4 regions of the Paenibacillus sp. MAH-35 genome follow, and region 2 is predicted to be linked to each of the others. Evidence: riboswitches for the same ligand, from Rfam matches in the RefSeq annotation. Region 2 holds a riboswitch; each other region holds the start of a gene.
What was found. A riboswitch is a leader RNA that binds a small molecule or an ion and turns the genes downstream of it on or off. The one in region 2 is predicted to bind cyclic di-AMP.

Region 1 (5,132 bases), on a different contig from region 2:
GAGTGCCCGCGCCCCGCATCGGGCTGCAGTGCAGCGGACCGGGAGAGACGGTCAAGGCGGTGGCGGCCGGCTACGGTGCGGCGATCGCATCCGCTCTGGAGGTGCGGGACAGCATCGGGCGAAAGGAGATTGCGAGGGTGAGAGTCCCGCACATCCGGCTCGATAATCCGATCGGGCTGTACCGGAGAGCGGGGGACCCGCTGCCGCCTGCGGCGGGACGATTCGCCCGGACGATTGCCGGCTGGCCGGCTCCCCGGCCGGGCTTGTAAGCAGCGGAACCCTTGCCGGCTGACGAGGTTCCGCTCGGCTCTTTACCGGTGGCAACCGCTGCTGCTAGTACAAGCCCGGAGCTAATCCAGTATTGCGATAGAGGATGTCGGCCCGCTCACATGCGCATTGGAAGCTCATCCTATCAAGCTGCCTCTGTTTCTACTCGTCTGCGGAATCGCCGGAGCCGGGCTGTCCGTCCGGAACGCCGATACGGGCGCGAGCCTCGGCGATGAGGCGCTTGTATACTTCGATCGCGCGGGCGCGTGAAGCTTTCAGATCGACGACGGCATGCGGCAGCGGGCGGTGCACGTCCCGGTCCGACAAGCCGCGCTGGCCGGGGAGCCATCTGCGGATATATTCGCCGGAAGGGTCCCACGTCTCCGACTGGGTGACCGGGTTCATGATCCGGAAATACGGCGCGGCGTCATAACCGAGCGAGGCGGACCAGAGCCAGCCTCCCCGGTTCAGCACATTATCGGCATCGGTCAGCATCATCCGGAACGTTTGCTCGCCGAGCGTAAACGGCGCAAGCAAGTTTTTCGTCAGGAACATCGCCGTGACCATTCTTAGCCGGTTCGGCATGCTGCCCGTTTCGTTCAGTTGCGTCATCGCCGCATCGACGATCGGAATGCCGGTCCGCCCTTTTCTCCAGGCTTCGAAATGCCGGTCACCGAGCCCGGACAAGTCGTAATAGTGCTCATATTCGAAGAAAAGCGGGTCGAATACCGACTGGTACAAGTAAAAATCCCGCCAGGCGAGCTGCCGCTTCCACGCCTCGAAGTCCGGCTCCCCGAGCAGCTTGTCGTAGACGGTTCGAACCGAGATCGAGCCCGAATTGATGTAACCGCTCAGCCCGCTTGTCGCATCACCTGCATACGAATCCCTCCGCTGCGCATAATCCGGGAGCTTCTCGGCGATGAACCGCTCCAGTCTCTCTTCGGGCGCCTCCAGGCACACGTCTCCGCGGAACCGTTCCAGCGAGTAAGGGGGCGCATACCGCTGCCGGATCGATTCGTCCAGCACGAGCGTGCGCAAATCGGCCAGCCGGGTCGTCACAGGGGGCTGGAAATACGTATGCACGAATTCGCTCCATTTGCGGTAGAACGGGGTGAACACTTTATACGGCGATTGCCGCCCGGCGTAGCGGTGCAGTTCCTCTGGATCGGCCAGAGGCTGATCGGATATCGTCGTCAGCGGGATGCCGAGCCGGTGCAGCGTTTCATGAATGCTCGTATCCCGGTGTCTGGCGTAAGGAGTGTCGTCCCGGTGGAAGACCACCTCCGTCGCTTCGTGAACAAGCGCGATCTGCGGCACGATCTCCTCGGGCGTTCCGCATACGAGATTCAGTGTCTGGCCGTGATGCCGGTATAACGACTGAAGGCGGGCGAGCAGACCGAGGAAGCGGCGTCCGCTATGCGCACGGGCCCGTTCCGCGTTCAGGATGGCCGGATCGAGGATAAACAAGTGCAGGGAAGGGAGCCCGGTCCGGGCGATATAAGCGAAAGCGGGCATGTCGGTTACCCGCAGGTCTTTGCGATGGACAAACAGAATCATCGGGCCGTCCCCCCTAGAGCAGTGTAGAAAGCTTATCGGTGATACAAAACATTCGCAAAGACTCAGCCGTTTTCCTGCCGGAAGGGCGTAACCTCGCTGCCGATCGCGGATCCCGTCGCCGGCATCCGGTCCGCTCGAACAGTCCGTACACGTTCCGACAAGCGGTCGAATCCGGGAAGACGGTGAAAACCGGTGTCGGAGGCTATCCGCCCAAACCGTGCGGATTCGCCGCCCTGCCGCTTCCTGTCGGAAGAAGCGGGGATGAACGAAATCAAGCCCTGAAGGGCGAATGGTTCGCTCCTCCAGGGCTTGGGCTTGTCCGTTCCGCTGCCTGTATTACTTGGCTTCCGCCATGAACTGGTTGTACAGATCGTCACCAGCGATGCGGCGCGCGGTTACATAACGGGTTTTGTAGTACTTCTCGCTAAGCTTATTCTTCACTACCCCTTCGTTGGACGCCGAATGAATAAATTCGTCGTTGCCGAGGTAGATGCCGACGTGGGAAATGCCTTTGCCGTCGGTGTTAAAGAACACGAGGTCGCCGGGAATCAGATCGTTCTTGTCGACCCAGGTGCCCTCTTTGGCTTGGGCTTTCGATTGATGAGCCAGATCTACGCCGAATTGATTGAAGACGTACATCGTGAAGCCCGAGCAGTCGAAGCCTTTTGTGGTCGTTCCTGCGGTTCTGTACTTCACACCGATCAGCTCGTTCACGGTTTTCTCAAGCGTCGTTTCAGCGAAAGCGCTGCCAACGGAGGTGAAGAACAGTGCGACCACGGTGGTGATCATAATAAGTGCCTTTTTCAAGTGAAGCGGACTCCTTCCAGGTGCCTACGAGGTTAGCTGAGGGTTCGGTCGAAGGTGCCCTATGATCACTTTCCTGCGAGATCAATTCACCCGGAATGGTTCCCCCGTTTCCCGGCAAGCGGGAATTCGGCATGGTTCGATTTTTTTGTTTCCGGGTAATTATAATTCGCCTTTTAGCAACGATTTCCTCCTTTTGCGCAACATTTTTTTTGAAAAATCGAAATTTCGAATCCCAACGGCACAGAAAAACCCCTTTTCTGCGGAAGAAAAGGGGAACGGTGGAAGTCTCGCCTTGCTTGCAAATGCGGGAGCCTTAATCCGTCAGTCGGCATAGATGCGGTATTGAGAAGCGATCGTCCATAGCTTGAACACCATATCGGTGATATGGAGCATCTGCTGTACGATCAGAGCGGTCAACCCCGCCCAGATCAGGGAAGCCGATAAGGCGGCGGCCGTAAACGCCCCGGACAACGCGAGCAGCAAGCAGGCCAGCAGCACGATGGCCGGCAGCTTGCGGACGAACAGACCGAGTGACGATCCGAGTCCGCTTTCCGTCGTCCGGCCGAACTGGACGTACATGAAGAGAAGGCGGATCAGAAACCCGAATGCGGCATATCCCGCTGCCCAAGGCAGCAGCGCAAGCGAGAGGGAAGCGTAATCGGCGTGCTGGGCGAACGCTTTCTTGACCACCGGGAACAGCCAATATACGGGAGCCAGCGTTATCGCCATTTGCAAGACGTAGTAGAGGAAGAACGAACCGCTGAGCCGCTTGATGCCCTGCAAAAAGCGGTAGCCGGCATTCAGATGCGGATTCGCCAGAGAGTAGTAGACGCCCGCGTTCAGAACCGGTGTCAACAGCATCCGCGCCGCCGCAACTCCGACCAGCAGCCAGATGTACGGATGACTGATGTCGGTTTTCATAAGCCGGAATTGACTTTCGGCCAGGAACAGCTGCGAAGCGGCGGCAGACAGATGCTCGCCCGGGTACCGGTGCATCAGCGGAACGACGACCGATTTGACCAGCATCAGCAGCAGGAAGCCCCAGGTGAAATGATAAAGCCACAAGACGAGCAGGAGGAAGGATTGCGATAACGTATCTTTAAAGCCGTTCTTCATATAACGCATCATAGGCGGCAGTCACCTCCTCACCAGGCGAGCCCGTTCAACAAGATCTCGATCCATTTCGCGATTCCGATCGTCAGGCGCGCTTTCCATGTATCGTCGACATTCACTTGCATGAAGTTATTAATCCGCTTATGCTCGAGGATCATCGTCATCTGCGGATCGATCGCCGCCCATTCGAGAGGGGCTTCGCTCGTAATCGTATACAGCACCTGAGGGTCCCGTCCGTCCCACACTTTCTCCACATCGGACCCGTCCGTGAAATGGAAGCGGACTGGCACGTCCATATAATGGCCGCCATTTTTTTTGATTAGGACGGCGGTTTCGTAGATGGTTTTGCCGTCCTGCTTCATCGGCCGCGTCTGCACATGCTCGATGGAATAATCGGTCATGCCGCCGCCATACACGAACTGATCGAAGTATTCGGCCCAGCTCGTTTTTGTTACGCTTTCGAGAACGGCCTGGAAATCGCTTGTCGTCGGATGTTTGAACTTCCAGCGGTCAAAATACGTTTTCATTACCCGCAGCATCGTCTTCTGGCCGATCTGCTTCTCGATTCCGGCAAGCACGAGCTTGGCCCGCGTATAAACGTTCTCGGCGTAGCGGCTGTGTCCCCCGTATTGCCAGGAAGCCAGCTTCAGCGGCTCCGGCGAGGTCATATAACTCGATTCGATGGCAAAGTTCGGCTGCACTCCGTACTCGCTCATCATGATGAGATCTTCCGCGTAGGACGTAAAGCCTTCATCGAGCCACGCTTCCTCGAATTCGTTACTCGCCACCATGCCGTACCAATATTGATGGCCGATCTCATGGACGATCACCCGTTCCAGCTCGAAGCTGTCCGTATCTCCGGACGCTTCCCAGCCGGTGACCAGCGTCGGATATTCCATACCGCCCGCACCGTTGCCTCCCGGAGGCGGAATCACGATCGACAGCGTGGAGTAGGGGTATGTGCCGAACCATTCGCTGTATTTGGCGAGCGAGCGCTTGGCCGCATAGATGTACCGGTCTTTCAGCCCTTGGTGCGCGGGATCGAGGTACAGCTTGATTTTGACGCCGGGCACGTTGGGCGCCGAGAACGGTTCCTCGTAATATATAAAGTTCGGGGAAGCGGCCCAGGCGAAGTCATGAACGTCGTCCGCATAAAACTGATACGTCTTCTTCGTGCCGTCGTCCGAGGCGGGCTTGGTCGGAAACCCGGTAGCCGCCACCGTATAATTGGAAGGAACCTGGATGCGGACGTTATACATGCCGAAGTCGGAGTAAAACTCGGAGTTGCCGTGGTACTGATGGGTGTCCCAGCCTTCCTCTTCGCGTCCGCGCGTACCTTTCGGCTCGTAGACGGCGACTTTCGGAAACCATTGGCCGGCCATGACGAA
Region 2 (5,132 bases):
CCTTTACGAAGATCGGTTGAAGCCACCTGCTTGATCTCTCCGCCGACCAATTTGTTTGCAACAATGTCTTTTTTTGTCCGCTTTAACGAATCCGCTTGCGCCTTGCCTCTTCCTTCAGCCAATGCCTCCGCAAAGTTCGCGAACAACAACGTCACCAGCAAAATGGCGGCAACCACTATATTGAACCAAGCCGGTGTCGAGCCTTGGAACGCTCCGGGAAAAAAGCATAGAAATAATGTGATGCTAAATCCTATCTCCACTACAAACAGGATCGGATTACGGAACATGACTCTAGGGTCCAGCTTCATGAACGCTTCCTTGACAGCATTCCGGATAATCGACCCGCTAAGTCCGGATGTTTTAGTTTGCATCGTGAGAACCTCCATTACAATCAAACTTATGGTTTCAATGTCAACTGTTCTGCAATTGGGCCGAGTACGAGACTTGGGAAGAACGTTAACGCTCCAACGATCAGCACAGCAGCCAAAAATACAATCGCGAACAATCCCGTGTCCGTCCTAAAGGTGCCTGTCGTTTCCGGCACCGTCTTCTTGGCAGCAAGCGACCCGGCTACAGCAAGCAAAGCGACAATGGAGAAATATCTGCCTAAAAACATAACGACTCCGGTTGTCGTGTTCCAGAACAATGTATTGTCACCTAGCCCTTCGAATCCGGAACCGTTGTTCGCAGCAGACGAGGTATACTCGTACATCGCTTGCGTCAGGCCGTGAAAGCCCGGATTGGACAGCGTATCGGGATAGCTGAACAGCGCAATTGCCGTTGGAACCAGAATGAGAACAGGCGAAACCAGCATCGTGACGGCAATCAGCTTCATTTCCTTGCCTTCGATTTTTTTGCCCAAAAATTCCGGTGTACGCCCAACCATCAGACCGGAGAGAAACACGCCGATCATCGCATACATCAGTACGTTCATAAAGCCGGCTCCTACGCCGCCAAAAGTCGTATTCAACATCATGTTGGCGATGGTGATCAACCCGGCGATTGGCGTCAGCGTATCATGCATCGCATTGACCGCCCCCGTCTCGGATGCCGTTGTTACGACTGAATATAAGGAAGATAGTGCAACTCCGAAGCGAACCTCCTTGCCCTCCATACTGCCTTGTTCATGCTGAATGCCGATTGCATTCAGAGCCGGATTGCCAGCATGTTCAGCCGTTAGCGAAACGCTCAGCAAAACGATAAAGAGCATTGCCATAGAAACAAACAGTACCCGTCCCTGCTTGGCATTCCCGACCATCTTGCCGTATGCAAAAGGTAGGGATGTCGTAAGTAACATCATTAGCAGGATCTGAATCAAATTACTAATTGCATTAGGGTTTTCAAACGGGTGAGCCGAGTTGACGCCCATAAATCCCCCGCCGTTATTCCCGAGCTCCTTAATGGACAAGAACGAACCCATCGGGCCTCTGGCAATCGTTTGTTCACCGCCTTGAATCGTTTGAGCGACCGCCGCCGGTTCAAGCGTTTGTGGAACGCCTAGCGCAACAAAAATAAGGGCCGTAACAAAAGCAATCGGCAGCAATACCCGTGTAATAGCACGAGTCATATCGACGAAAAAATTGCCTAACGGTTTTCCTGCCAGCCCGCGCATAAAAGCGAACACCGCTGCAAGCGCGGTAGCCGGAGCCGTAAACATCATAAAGACGATCGCAATCATTTGCGACAAGTACGATAATCCGCTCTCCCCGCTGTAGTGCTGCAAATTGGTATTTGTCATAAAGCTGATTGCCGTATTAAAGGCTAGGCTCGGGTCCATATTGGCAATGCCAGCCGGATTCAGCGGCAAAAACGCCTGTGTCCGAAACACGAGATATACGAGCAAAATCATGACGGTATTGCTGACGACTAATGTGGCAGCATATTTTCGCCATGTCTGATTCTCTTGACGAATGCCTCCGATGGCATAAATCCATTTCTCCAATGGACTGTAAAACCGGTCCAGTCCCGTCCGGTTATATTCAAAAGCTCGGGCCATATATAGCCCTGTGGGCCGGGCCAGCAGCAGCACCAGCAGCAATGTAACAACAACGGCAAGGATTCCAGCCATATCACAATACTCCTTCCTGAGAACAGGCGTTTTTTAGAACTTTTCCGGCTTAACCAGAGCGTAAACCAAATAAACAAACAACAGGATCACGACGATACCGAGCGCCCACATCATGCTTCTTCACGCCCTTCCTCGACAACCTTGCCTGCCCAAGCAGCGAGGCCTATCATGGCTGCAGCCAGTATAGCAACCAGTGCAATCATTCCGATATCCAACATACTTTCACGTCTCCTTTACAGGCTTTACGTTTACTCGCTTAACAGAAAGGACAAGTCCGTCCCTTGTGATAAAATTACGTACTTCGCACCAAGCCCTTTGTAGATGAGCCGGGCATTATTCCCCTGTGTGATGACATAAATCGGCTTTGCCGTCCAGGAACGGCATATTTGAATATACCTGCAGCACAAATCCAAGCTTTGTTCAAACAAGTAAACCTTACCGATCGGCAGCTCGGGGACCAGTAGTGAACGACTGTCTTTTGTATCCACCATAAGAATGTCCTCTACTCCCATTTCCTCCAGAGCTTGCTTCTCCGCTTTATTGTAGGTTAATGCAGCATAATGCGATCCCTTTGCCGCCAGCACCCGCAGAAATGCTAGACCGGCTTCGGTAGGCGCTGAAACGAGAAGATAATCGTCTTGATCGTTCACGTGTGTCCCTCCTATCCCTACACGGGGAGGCAACAAAAAAGAAGCTAACGAATTGAGATTGCTCTTCCTCAACTTCCAAGGCAAAGCGAGTAAACCCGTGTCTAGTTATAATAAATGTTGCCTCTCTTATGTCGCTTGCGTAGTTAGTTAATTACAAAAAAACCACAGGAGGCCTAAGCCCTGTGGTCGGAAGTTACGATCACAAGCTTCATCATCCTCTCTCCATAAGCAACGCTATTTTCCAAAGAGTTGCTCTTGCTTACGAGGTTAGCTGACGGATTCGGGCGGTGAGAGTCGCCCTACCTGCAACCGGGTCATATTCCGGCGGCAGGATTCACCCCGTACGGATGCTCGCTCTCACACAAGCTTCCGTGATTGGTTCCCCCGTTTGCCTGAAAGGCAATTCAGCACAGTGAATCATTGAATTCATGAACCGAATGTTACTCCCCATGCAAATAATTGTAAAGCGAGCCGCGAGGTAAATTGGTTTCATTTTCTTCTCTACATCTCGATCTGATTCCCTGGCCTCTATTTCCTTCATCTCCCTCCTTCACACGCCGTTTTTCGATCTTTTCCATCATTTTTACGGAACTTTTACCCCCTGGAACCATTTCTTTTGCGCAGTATTTACAGTACGCTAATGGTGAGTTTGAGACTGTCGATTAAATGTGTAGAAGTGTTATCTGGCCGTTCCAAGTGAAAAGTTGCCTTCTTCTGCTCAGACAGGTTGTCCGGAATCCCTTTATTTAAATGGAATTTAAGGTTTGGGATTCCGAACAAAACTCGCCAGAAGGCAATCTTTTCACTTTCCACTTGGTTGTTCATAATGAATCGACAGTCTCAGTTTTAGTCATAAGCGCAGCAGGAGGTTCAGCCATGCCCTTTTTTCATACCAAGCACGATTTGCGTCCTTACATCACTACCGCGCTGCTAATTGCGGGAATGACGATCCTAATACAACCTTTCGGGCTCGCCTTTGATTTGGCCAATATTTCGCTGATCTACTTGCTTCCGGTGCTTCTTAATGCGGTAGTTTGGGGACTGCGTCCGGCTTTCTTCGCCGCTTTCCTGGGCGTATTGTCCTTTGATTTCTTTTTTGTACCGCCGGTGCTCAGTTTTACCGTCGCGGATCTTAGGTATTTGATTTCCTTTGCCGTTTATATAGCAGTTGCGGTATTAACCGCCAGCTTGGCAGCCCGGCTCAAACAGCAGGTGCTCTACTCCAAGCAAAAAGAGAAGCAAACCGCCACGCTTTATGCGCTCAGTAAACAGATTAGCTCTGCCGTCGATATGCCGTCATTGCTGGACCGTTTTTCCCGACAGCTATCTGAAATCCTGAAAATGGACGTAACGATCTATCTGGCTGAAAACAACAATGAGCTTACGCTCGCCCGTCGTTCCAGCCCATTTTCCCATCATGTACAGGAACAAGCCGAGCTTGCGCTTGCTAAACGCGTCTACAAAGAAGGTACGTCATTGGAAAAAAGAATTTCACATACCGGAGGACTCATCGGGCATTTTATCCCGCTTCAGATTGAGGAACAAAGATTCGGAGTTATGGTTCTTATTTCCAAGCACGAGCGAAGCGAAACCTTACCGGAACAAGCCTTGTTATTTGAAGCGGTTGGCGGGTTGGCGGCCAGTGCAGTCGCACGTGTCAAGTTCGAGGAAGAGGCAAAGCTGGCCCATCTGACTGCCGAATCCGAGCGGCTTCGCATCGCCATATTGAACTCCGTCTCGCACGAGCTTCGTACACCGCTCGCAGCCATTATCGGTTCGGCAACCGGGCTGATCGATGGCGAGAAACTGTTTACCGCCGAGGAACGAATGGAACTTCTTGTGACCATTCGCGATGGCGCGCTTCGTATGAATCGGTTGGTTTTGAATTTGCTGGGTATGGCCCGGCTCGAAGGCGGCATGCTTACCTTACGGAAAGATGAGTGCGAATTGGAGGAAATCATCGGCTCTACCTTCATGCAGTTGAAAGGCTACCAGGAGCATCGCACGATCCGCCTTGCCCTGCCCGATGAAATCCCCATCGTTCTTGGCGATGAAGCTCTGCTTGAGCAAATGCTGATCAATGTGATCAGCAATGCGATCAAATATAGCCCCGATTACAGCGAGATCATCCTGTCTGTCAAGGCAGGCAGTGAATTCGTCGAACTAACTGTTGCCGATGAAGGTGTCGGGCTTAAGGAAGACGAGTTGGAGCGCATTTTCGAAAAATTTTATCGTTCCGAACAAACCGGGCACCTCACGGGAACGGGCTTGGGGCTGGCCATCAGCAAAGGGATCGCCGAACTTCATGGAGGAACCATCTCCGCCCAGCCTAACGCACCTAAAGGAGCCATCATCACAATATCGCTTCCGCTTGTCCAAGATAACTAATAGGCTAGCGAGCAATAGGAGGGCGA
Region 3 (5,132 bases), on a different contig from region 2:
TTCACCGCCCACATATCGAACCGGTGTTCAGCGGTGAAAAACAGCAGCGACTGCACTCCTAGCAAACCGAAGGCGAGCAGGTAGCCCCGTTTCATGCTGGACAGCGTATGAGCCCCGAAGCCCGGCTCTCTCCATCGCGGCCACAGCCGTCTTCCTTGTTCCCGCCACAGCGGATCGCCGGCGGCGAACGAGAAGTAACAGATGATCGCCATGATCGTCACGACGACCGTCATCAGAATCATGGTGACGACGGCGGCTTCAGTTGAGAAGAAGGGGTCCATGCCTTCGGCTTCGAGTGTTTTGAAGGCGGGAATCATATTGATATTGTTGATCCAGTACAACACCAGAAAGGTGGCCGTTAAGCCGATCCCCCGGACGAACGAGATCTGTTTCCGGTAAGCGATCGCAATGGCGATGGCGGCCAGCCCCATGACCGATGACAGGATCAAATTCCACTGCGTCATCGCCGAGGCCGCCTGGTCCTGCCGTTTGACCCAGTCGAGATGGCTTTGCGGAATCCGGAACTCGTTATAATAGGCGGTTGCCTGCCCGCCCCGGACCTCCACTACCTTCAGCAGCTTGGCGCCGCCGATCGTACCTGCGCGATGCTCGAATACGAACCGGTGGGGCGTAGCGGCGTTCGGCCGGAGCGAGCTGTAGTCAGAGAGGGAGAGTCCGTCCTTCCGCAGCACCTCTTCGGCAATCCGGCGGCCTACCTCGACCGACGGGGCGTTCTCCCGGCTGCTCTTCCTCCACCCGATGACGGCGCCGCTTGTCATATGTACATCGACGACATATTCGGCTCCGCGCCCGTCCGTCAGATCGACGCGATAATAATCGATCGGAGCCCGTTCCTGAAACCGGGATTTGTAATCCGCGACCCGCTTCTCCTTCTGGATATAGCCGCTCAGCAGCTTGTCGGACTGGTAGACGACGAACGTGCTGGAAGCCGGATAACCGGTCAACTCTGCGATATGCGCCTTTGCGGCGTCCGCTGCCGCTTGCTTGGATACGGTCGGCATCGTCTCGGTTAAGATGTCGGGCTCTTTGTTTCCCGTAAAAAAAGACCACCAGTTGGTGATGACGAATAAGAGGATGCCGATAACAGCAAAAGTTCCCAGCATGGATGAAAACGGGCGTTTCATGGATCCCTCCCGAACTTTTTTTCTAACGTAACATACTTTTTTTCGAAATGCCACTTAAACGGAAGCAACGGAGGTAGGGACAATGAAAAGAGGCAGGCACGCTTGTTATTCGGCCGGAAGCCGCCGATTCCTCCATGTTTTTAAGCGAATGCCGGCTTTGTGCAAGCGGGTGCGGCGGGATTATAATCGAGTTCGTCAAGTATTATTCGCTTCTGCTTCAGAGCCGCTACTGCCAGCGCACCATTACGCGAAGACCGGACTCTAATCTGAAAAGCGGAATAAGAAACTCTACAACACGAGCCGTTTAAGGTGCGCGCATCGCAGCGGACTCTCATATCAAGCCGAATTTCTTAATGAAAACGGGGGAACCATTCAAGTAGGAGCAGTTTTGCGGTGTCCGAGAAAACCGCAAGTTTTGCTCATGGGGTGAATTTCGCAGCACCGTTCCCAGCAGCGGCAAGCGAAAAGGGTGCCTTACAACCCGAATCCGTCAGCTAACCTCGTAGGCTTCAGTTTGGAAACCACACCGGACAAACGGCATTGGGATTCCAATGTCTTTTTTTGTTGTTCCTGCAAACTACGATCCGTCTTGCCGATCGGAGAGGTGACCCTGCTTGAAACCACTTATAGGGTTCAGAAGGCTTACGCCGCCGCAATTTCTTGTTCTGGGCTTCGCACTGATTATTTTTTCGGGCGGGCTGCTGCTGTCTTTGCCCGTGTCCACAACGAACGGGGAAGGTTTGCCTCTGGTGGATGCTCTATTTACAGCGACCTCGGCTACGTGCGTAACCGGGCTGGTTGTCGTTGACACGGGAACGTATTTTACCGTATTTGGTCAAGTAGTCATTATGGCGCTTATTCAGGTCGGGGGACTCGGTTTCATGACGATGTCAACGCTGATCGCGCTCGTCCTGCGCAAGCGGATCTCGCTAAGGGAACGGCTGATTCTGCAGGAAGCAATGAATCAGGTTTCGATGGAAGGGATCGTGCGGCTGATCCGCAAAGTATTGCTGTATTCCTTGACGATTGAGCTTGCAGCCGCTGCACTGTTCGCGATTCGCTGGTCGTTCGACTATAGCGCCGGCCGTGCGGTTTATATGGGAGTGTTCCACGCGGTTTCGATGTTTAATAACGCCGGATTCGATCTTTTCGGCCATTTTCGGAGTCTGATGCCTTATGCGGACGACCCGCTGATTAATATCGTCGCCATGTCGCTTATTATTTTGGGGGGCATCGGCTTTATCGTAATCTCGGATCTGATGGAATACGGAAAGAAACGCAAGCTGTCACTTCACTCCAAAGTCGTGCTTAGCATGACCGGGTTTCTGATCGTATTCGGAGCGATCGTCATCTTTTTATTCGAATATACGAATCCGAAGACGCTTGGGGCTTTGAACGGCACGGGCAAAGTGCTCGCCTCCTTTTTTCAGTCGGTGACGCCACGCACCGCGGGGGCCAATACGCTCGACATCGCAGGACTCCGGCAAGCGACACAATTTTTTATCATTATATTGATGTTTATCGGCGCGTCCCCGGGTTCGACCGGCGGGGGAATCAAGACGACCACCTTTACGACGCTGATCGGCGCCGTCATCGCGATGATCCGGGGCAAGGAAGATATCGTCCTGTTTCGTTACCGGCTGGCCAAAGACCGGATTTACAAAGCGATTACGCTTACGATCCTCGCCTTGTTCCTGGTCGTATTTATGACGATGCTGCTCTCTACGACGGAGGACCATTCCTTCCTAATGATCTTATTCGAAGTGACGTCGGCTTTCGGTACCGTCGGCTTATCGATGGGTCTGACTCCGGAGCTGACGGCTTTCGGTAAAATCATTATTATGATCACGATGTTTGCGGGCCGGCTTGGACCGATTACGCTGGCTTACGCGCTGCAGCCTAAAACGGAGAGAGAACTATATAGACATCCGGAAGGTAAAATTATTATCGGATAGGAGAAGTTTTTACGATGAAAATGAAACAATTTGCAGTGATCGGTCTGGGGAGGTTCGGCTCCAGTCTCGCCCGGGAGCTGACCAACAACGGATTTGAGGTGCTCGGCGTCGACAGGGACGAAGAGGCTGTCAGCGAAATGTCTGAGGTGCTGACCCACGCGATCGTCGCGGACTCGACGGACGAAGAGACGCTGCGTTCGATCGGAATCCGCAACTTCGATTGCGTCATCGTTGCGATCGGAGACGATATTCAGGCAAGCATCATGACGGCGATTTTGCTGAAGGATCTCGGTGTCGAGATGGTCGTGGCGAAGGCGCTGTCCGTGCTGCACGGCAAAGTGCTGGAGCGGCTGGGCGTGGACCGGATCATCTATCCCGAGCGCGATATGGGCATCCGGGTTGCGCACCAGCTCGTGAACCCAAATCTGCTCGACTACATCGAGCTGTCCAAAGACTACACGATCGCAGAGATATCGGCGCCCAAATGTTTGAACGGCAAGACGCTCGAGGAGCTGAACCCGCGGGCCAAATACGGCTGCAGTGTGGTGGCGATCAACAAGAAGGACGGCGTCATTATAGCGCCGACTGCCACCGACGTTATTAATGAACGGGATGTCATGGTTATAATCGGGACGAACAAGCAGATCGAGTCGTTCGAGGAGGAGCTGGTTGGCTCATAAGGCCGGGCCGGTTCGGTTCGATTGGGACCGCCGGATCGGCCGCGGGGATGCTGCGGTTGCTGCGGGACGCTGCCTCGCGAGCGGCTTCAGCCGAGCTCGCCTTTGACTGCGGCGTAATATTCCTTCGCCTTTTCGACCCAGCGGAGCGTGGAAGCACTCTGCATCGATTCCCGGCCGAACAGCAGCGAGGTCGTTCGGGTCGTCTCCTCCAGCTCGGGGATGCTGCGGAGTACGAGGTCGTTGTTGTTCAGCACGGTCTGGCGCAAATACGATTTCGGCAGCAGCGTAGCCGCATTGCATGTGGAGACGAGCCGCAGGATCGCTTCGAACGAATCGATCTCCATTTTAACGTCGGGATAGACGGTATACCGGTGAAATAATTCATCCATTAATATGCGGTACCACGTTCCTTTGGAAAATAAGATCATCGGCAGCTTCTGCAGCTCGTTAATATCTATGGAAGGTTTGTCCGTCCACTTATGACTCGACGGCAGGACGAGACAGAGATGGTCGTCGAACAGCGGAACGCAGGTCAGCTCCGGATTGTCGATTTTGGAGGCTACGAGCCCGAGATCGACTTTTTTCTCTTTGACGAGCGTGACGATTTCATGCGTTTTGCCGGTGATCGCTTTAATGTCCGTTTCCGGAAAATCGCGCGTGTACAGGCCGATCAGATCAGGCAGCGTGGATTGCAGTGTAGTCAGGCTTGCTCCGATCGTGATGCTTTTGCCGGACGAACGGTATTCGGCGAAGCGCTGCAGCAGCTTGCGCTCCATCTCGGCGACTTCTAGGGCGTATTCGTAACAAATCTGCCCGAGCCTCGTCAGCTCGAGCTTTTTGCCTTTCCGGTCGAACAGAAGCACGCCGAGCTCTCCCTCCAGCTGGGCGATTTTGCGCGATAGCGCGGGCTGGGAGATGTTTAGGGTCTGGGCGGCCCGGTTCAGGCTTTTATGTTCGACGACAGCGGCGAAAGCGTCCAGATTCGGCAGCATGTGGCAGTCCGCTCCTTTCATAATCAGGGGACATCGTCATTCCCGAGGAAATAGATGTGCAGAAGTGGGCAGGTACGACTCGATGTCTGGCTTCGATATAACTAAAACGCATAACGTTTAATAAAAAAACGGCACTTCCATTATAAGCTCTTTGGGAGTAACATGAAAGTTGTCAAACATTGTTCAAATTTTTAGGAGTCCCATTGTGATTTTAATCGTAGATCAGACTCTTGAAAAATCGCGGAACACGTTCGAGGCGACACGATTATTCCGCGAACCCGGGTTTAAACGGGCCTTACATTGGCAAAATAGCCATATGTAAGGTGTGCGCCCAAGCCGTTTCGGCGTACGTGACGGGGC
Region 4 (5,132 bases), on a different contig from region 2:
GCCGAAGACGACATCCTGGTAGGCTTCATGAACATCGCCTGCGACTACTTGGTGCCCGGCAATCTGAAGCACGACCGGATAGAGACGTACAGCCGGATCGCAGCCGTTCGCACCCGGGACGGGGGACGCACATGGACCGCCGCAACCGAAATCGCCGATAATTACAGGCTCGGCGAGAAGCTGCTGTACGGCCGCAAGCACGAAATCACCGAGGGCAGCGATTTTGACGATCCTCACGTGCTGCTCGCTTGCTGGAGCACGCCCAATTCCGGCTCCGATCAGGCACGCGCATGGGTCAAACTGTCGCGCGACGGCGGCGTTACGTGGGGAGAAGCCAGCATGCTGCCGGACTGCGGCATTCCCCGCTACCAGGGACGGCCCTCCTATATCGTACGCCCCGACGGAGTTATTTTGCTCTTTTTGACCGCAAGACCGAAGACGAATCCTCATGACCGTCCGGTCGTATTCGCCTCGTTTGACAACGGCTGTAATTGGAGCCTCGTATCCCTTATGCCCGGCAGCCAGGAATACCGCGTCATCTGCCCGTCCCCGGTCCTGATGCCGGACGGCACGATTCTCGTTGCAGTCCGGTGCAAACCGGCAATGATCGCCGCCTGGAACGAGCTGTACGCTTCCGACGACGGAGGATTAACGTGGCGATTTATTAACCGCATCAACGATCATGGGGACGTTGTACACTTATCGCTCCTCGCTAACGGGTGTTTGTTCGCTGTCTACGGCTACAGGCGTCCGCCGTACGGCATCCGGGCGCGTGCAAGCGAAGACGGGGGTGCGACGTGGGGGCAAGAGCTGATTCTGCGCGATGACGGCGGCAGCCGGGATCTCGGTTATCCCCGCGCCGTCGAGGTGCGTCCGGGCGAAGTGCTGGCCTCCTACTACTTTCACGATGCAGATGATCCGGGCGGTCACAAGGACGCGACCCGTTATATCGCAGGAACGATACTAAGACCCTGAGCCTGCTATCGGGACAGGAATTTCGCCTTCGGAGGCATCCTCCGTTATACTGGAAGGACTGGGTGGATACCTAAGGAGGCGATTTTCTCATGCAGGAACCTTTGAAACGCTGCGGCTGGGTCACAGACAGCCCGCTCTACCGGGATTACCACGACCGGGAATGGGGCGTGCCTGTTCACGAGGATCACGCCCTGTTCGAGCGGCTCGTACTGGAGGGCGCTCAAGCCGGCCTTAGCTGGTACACGATTCTGCGCAAGCGGGAACAGTACGGCGAAGCGTTCGACCGGTTCGATCCGGTACAAGTCGCCGGATATGACGACCGCAAAATAGAGGAATTGATGAATAACGAGGGCATCGTGCGCAACCGGGCCAAAATCGCGTCCGCCGTTCGCAACGCCCGATGCTTCCTTCAGGTTCAGCAGGAGTTCGGCAGCTTCGACGCATATATATGGCAATTTGTCGGAGGACATCCGATCCGCAACCGCTGGGATCATTTGCAGGATGTGCCCGCCTCCACCCCCATCTCGGAAGCGATGAGCAAAGATTTAAAAAAGCGCGGCTTTACCTTCGTCGGCCCGACGATTTGCTACGCGCTTATGCAGGCAACCGGGATGGTGCAGGACCATGTGACGAGCTGTTTTCGGCACGGCGAAATTGCAACTGGAAAATTTTGAGGCTTTCCCCTTCCGTCCGACATATGTTAGCCTTCTACAAGAAGCCGAAACTTCAAAACTGCGAAGTTTTACCATTCGCGGTTTCCATAAGTGCGGGGGATTATCACCAAGCGGACAAGTCCGCTCCGGGGTGAATCGCGTTTCTGCGCGTAGGGTTGTATCCTCAGCCCGAATCCGACAACTAACCTCGTAGGCCGTCAAAAGGAGAGATGCCGTTCGTGAAGTACTTACCCTGGAAGCACGCTTTGCTTGCGGGCAGTTTCGCTTTGTTCGCCCTATCCGGAACCGGATCGTCAGCAACCGCAGGGGGGCGTCCCTACGACCCGGCCTTGATGCCGATGCTGGCTCCGTTTGTTTTTCAGACTCATTTATTTGCAGATGGCGGGACGTTGTCTCCCTCCGCATATCCGGCTCAAGGAATCGTGACGGTATTGGCCTCAGCGGAACCAGCGGCCGCCGTACTCGCAGAGACGGCTCAGCAGGCTGCAGAACAGCAGCCCCAGCAGGCTCCCGCAGCATCTGCTGCAGTTGCCAGCGCACCCGCCAAGCCGAAGGCCGCCGCTTCAGCCGCATCCGATACAGCGAAGAAAGCGCAACCAAACCAAGCCAAAAAAGCAGCTCCGGCAGCGGCCCAACCGAAAGCCGCAACCGAAGCGAAAGCTACCGCCAAGCAGCCGTCAACGAACCAGCCGGTCGTCACGGTGGCGGGCAAAGAGATCAAACCTGCCAAAACCATCGCTGCAGTCGCCTCCGCCTATACAGGCAGCGCGGAAGAAAACGGCGGTTATGCCGGACTTGATTATTTCGGCAATACGCTGAAGGTCGGCACCATTGCCGTAGACCCCAAAGTGATTCCGCTCGGAACGACCGTATACGTCACCGGTTATACGTTCGACGGTCTGCCGGCCGGAGGAATGATGGCGGTAGCGTCCGACACGGGCGGCTCGATCAAGGGCAACCGGATCGATATCTTCGTGCCGAGCTCGGGCGAGCAAGCCAAATTGTTCGGTTACCAGAATGTAACCGTGTATGTCGTCGACTAGCAGTCGGCGGCATTATTTGCTTTTGGGCAGCTTCAGCAGTTCGGGAACCGTGACCAGCCCGTAGCCCTGCTCTCTCAGCTTCGCGATGATGCCGGGCAGCGCTTTGACGGTGCCGGACAAGTCTTGACTGTCTCCTCCGGCCGAATGCTGCAAAACGATCGCTCCGGCCTTCGTATGACCGAGAATGTTGCCTAACACTTGCTGTTCCCCGAGGTTTTTCCAATCAAGCGAATCGACGTTCCAGTTGACGATGACGTATCCTCTATTTTTGGCCCACTGCAGCTCATCTTCATCAATCGCTCCATAGGGAGGACGCACCAGCTTGGGCCGGTAACCGGCGAGCCGGTTCAGCACCTCCTCCGCCTTCTCGATTTCCGAAGCAAATTCGTCCACCGTTAATTTGGTAAACTGCGGGTGGCGGTACGAATGATTGCCGATCGCATGACCTTCCCGTACGATCCGTTTTACGATATCCGGATGCTCCTCCGCCTTTTTGCCCAGCAGGAAGAAGGTCGCCTTCACGCCATTGGCCTTCAATACATCGAGCACTTGCGGGGTAAAGCGTAAATCGGGACCGTCGTCGAACGTCAGCGCGATCCGGGGTTCCTTCGCTGCGCCGCTTACCTTGAACCAGTCCGGGTACTTGGCTCTCAGCTCCGAGAGCGACAGCTTCCGTCCGGACGTGCTTTGCTGCGCGCTGACCGCCGGAGCTTTGGGCGGCGCTTTCGGCTTGGCGCTCGGCTTCGGCTTGGCTCGCGTCTCCTGATGCGGGGGAACTGCCGGCGGGTCCTGCTTGATCTCGATCGGCTTCGCCTTGGGCGGAACGGACACCGTATCGGATAGCCGCCGCTCCCGCTCGGCCGTTTGCGCCATCAGCTCCGTAAGCTCCTCCGTCCGAACAATGCTGTGCGGAACGTCCGACGCGTAGTCCCGCGGGGCTGGTACAGCCGGATTATTTTCTCCCGAACGCCCCGCGTTCCAGCAGCCGGACGCCAGCAGACAGCATACCGCGATTGCGGTGATCCGCTTCATAAGGCATTCCCCTTCCGTTTTAACGTTAGTATGAAGGTTCGGGGAACGATTTATGTGCCGGAACGCAGGAGCGGTCTCCTGCAAAATGTGGACGCGCCGGTTAGCCGCTTCCCGCTTGACCCGGTCCAGCCAATCCGCTACGCTAGAACCAAACCGTTCTATAAGAAAGCGGGGAATTACGCCATGTCGTCTTCTCGCAACAACCTTCCGGACGGCGGGGTTTATTCGGAACCTCCGCAGCGCCCGATCATCCCCTTGCCGGCCGATACATTTGAAGACCGTCAAGTCGCCATTTTACATTACAGGCGGATGCACCACTGGCTTGATGAGGCGTTCGAGGAATGCAAGCGCAACGGCGGCTTCGATCACTTGCCCGGCAAAGGAAAACCGGTCGAGGTGCCGACCGAGGACGTGCTGCAGACGATACTGAAAAATGCCAAAGTTCCGCCCCCATGGATTATGCTGCGCAAAGATATTCAGGAATCGATCGAATATACGCTCGAGCTGCTGCGGACCCATCCGGATGAACCATCGATCGACGCCCATATTAAGGACATTAACAAAAAAATAACGCAGCTGAACATTCAGTCTCCCAGCCTGTCGCTGCATCGACGCAAGGTGACGAGGGAAACACTGGAAGCTGAATTCGAGAAGTGGAAGTAAAATTGTCCGTATACCAACAAAGCCAGCAAGCCGTTTGAGGAAACGGTTTACTGGCTTTTGCTCGATATCCGGTCATTCCCAGGAATAGCTGGTCGTCAAAAAATCAGCGAACTTCTTGCTCTGCTCGCGGCGGTGGCGCCTCATATCCGCCCGTCCGTCTCCGGACTGGTGAAGCTGAATCTCCTCTTCAGATTCCGGCACGACCTGCGGCACGGGAATCGGCTTCTTGTTGTCGTCCAGCGCGACGAAGGTTAGAAAGGAGGTTGCGGCGATATGGCGTTCTCCGCTAAGGAGATCCTCGGTGATGACCTTGACGAACACTTCCATCGAGCTTCGGCCGGTCCAGGTTACATACGATTCCAGACATACGGAAGCGGTCATCGGGATCGGGGACAGGAAGTCCACCGAATCGGTAGACGCCGTTACCACAAAGCTGCGGCTATGCTTGGATGCGGCGATGGAGGCGATGTCGTCGATATGCGCCATCAGCTTGCCTCCGAACAGCGTATCGTAGTTATTCACGTCGGTCGGAAATACCCGGAACGTCTTGTAACATCTGGACTCTTTCGAGAAACGTTTCTCTACCACTTGATCACGCCTTTCCTTGCTGTCGGTCTCCACTAGGAGTAGGATACCCTAAAAACGGCTCCGCTTGTGTCATTATACCGCATTGGAAGCAAAAAAAACGATAACGTCACGGTTTCGCTCCCCTCGATAAAGGTTTGCCACAGCGGATACACGCCGG

Region 1: linked by a shared signal. The riboswitch ahead of AC3Y2E_RS32805 (C40 family peptidase) and the one ahead of AC3Y2E_RS29785 (hypothetical protein) in region 2 are both predicted to bind cyclic di-AMP.
Region 3: linked by a shared signal. The riboswitch ahead of AC3Y2E_RS18660 (TrkH family potassium uptake protein) and the one ahead of AC3Y2E_RS29785 (hypothetical protein) in region 2 are both predicted to bind cyclic di-AMP.
Region 4: linked by a shared signal. The riboswitch ahead of AC3Y2E_RS17315 (3D domain-containing protein) and the one ahead of AC3Y2E_RS29785 (hypothetical protein) in region 2 are both predicted to bind cyclic di-AMP.

The regions. Positions count from the first base shown of each region.
Region 1 is NZ_JBYUPU010000064.1:663-5,794, forward strand. Features, by position in the region: partial or broken gene AC3Y2E_RS32795 (LysR family transcriptional regulator) at 1-269, shown strand, start outside; gene AC3Y2E_RS32800 (cryptochrome/photolyase family protein) at 430-1,824, opposite strand; gene AC3Y2E_RS32805 (C40 family peptidase) at 2,161-2,631, opposite strand; cyclic di-AMP (ydaO/yuaA leader) riboswitch at 2,638-2,773, opposite strand; gene AC3Y2E_RS32810 (hypothetical protein) at 2,953-3,759, opposite strand; gene AC3Y2E_RS32815 (M1 family metallopeptidase) at 3,777-5,132, opposite strand, start outside.
Region 2 is NZ_JBYUPU010000046.1:39,679-44,810, forward strand. Features, by position in the region: gene kdpB (potassium-transporting ATPase subunit KdpB) at 1-371, opposite strand, end outside; gene kdpA (potassium-transporting ATPase subunit KdpA) at 398-2,068, opposite strand; gene kdpF (K(+)-transporting ATPase subunit F) at 2,102-2,182, opposite strand; gene AC3Y2E_RS29785 (hypothetical protein) at 2,317-2,718, opposite strand; cyclic di-AMP (ydaO/yuaA leader) riboswitch at 2,964-3,138, opposite strand; gene AC3Y2E_RS29790 (ATP-binding protein) at 3,595-5,106, shown strand.
Region 3 is NZ_JBYUPU010000017.1:14,900-20,031, forward strand. Features, by position in the region: gene AC3Y2E_RS18655 (CPBP family intramembrane glutamic endopeptidase) at 1-1,145, opposite strand, end outside; cyclic di-AMP (ydaO/yuaA leader) riboswitch at 1,475-1,669, shown strand; gene AC3Y2E_RS18660 (TrkH family potassium uptake protein) at 1,760-3,100, shown strand; gene AC3Y2E_RS18665 (potassium channel family protein) at 3,115-3,780, shown strand; gene AC3Y2E_RS18670 (LysR substrate-binding domain-containing protein) at 3,867-4,769, opposite strand.
Region 4 is NZ_JBYUPU010000015.1:404-5,535, forward strand. Features, by position in the region: gene AC3Y2E_RS17305 (sialidase family protein) at 1-975, shown strand, start outside; gene AC3Y2E_RS17310 (DNA-3-methyladenine glycosylase I) at 1,065-1,649, shown strand; cyclic di-AMP (ydaO/yuaA leader) riboswitch at 1,716-1,860, shown strand; gene AC3Y2E_RS17315 (3D domain-containing protein) at 1,868-2,692, shown strand; gene AC3Y2E_RS17320 (polysaccharide deacetylase family protein) at 2,705-3,724, opposite strand; gene AC3Y2E_RS17325 (DnaJ family domain-containing protein) at 3,779-4,387, shown strand; gene AC3Y2E_RS17330 (acyl-CoA thioesterase) at 4,460-4,975, opposite strand.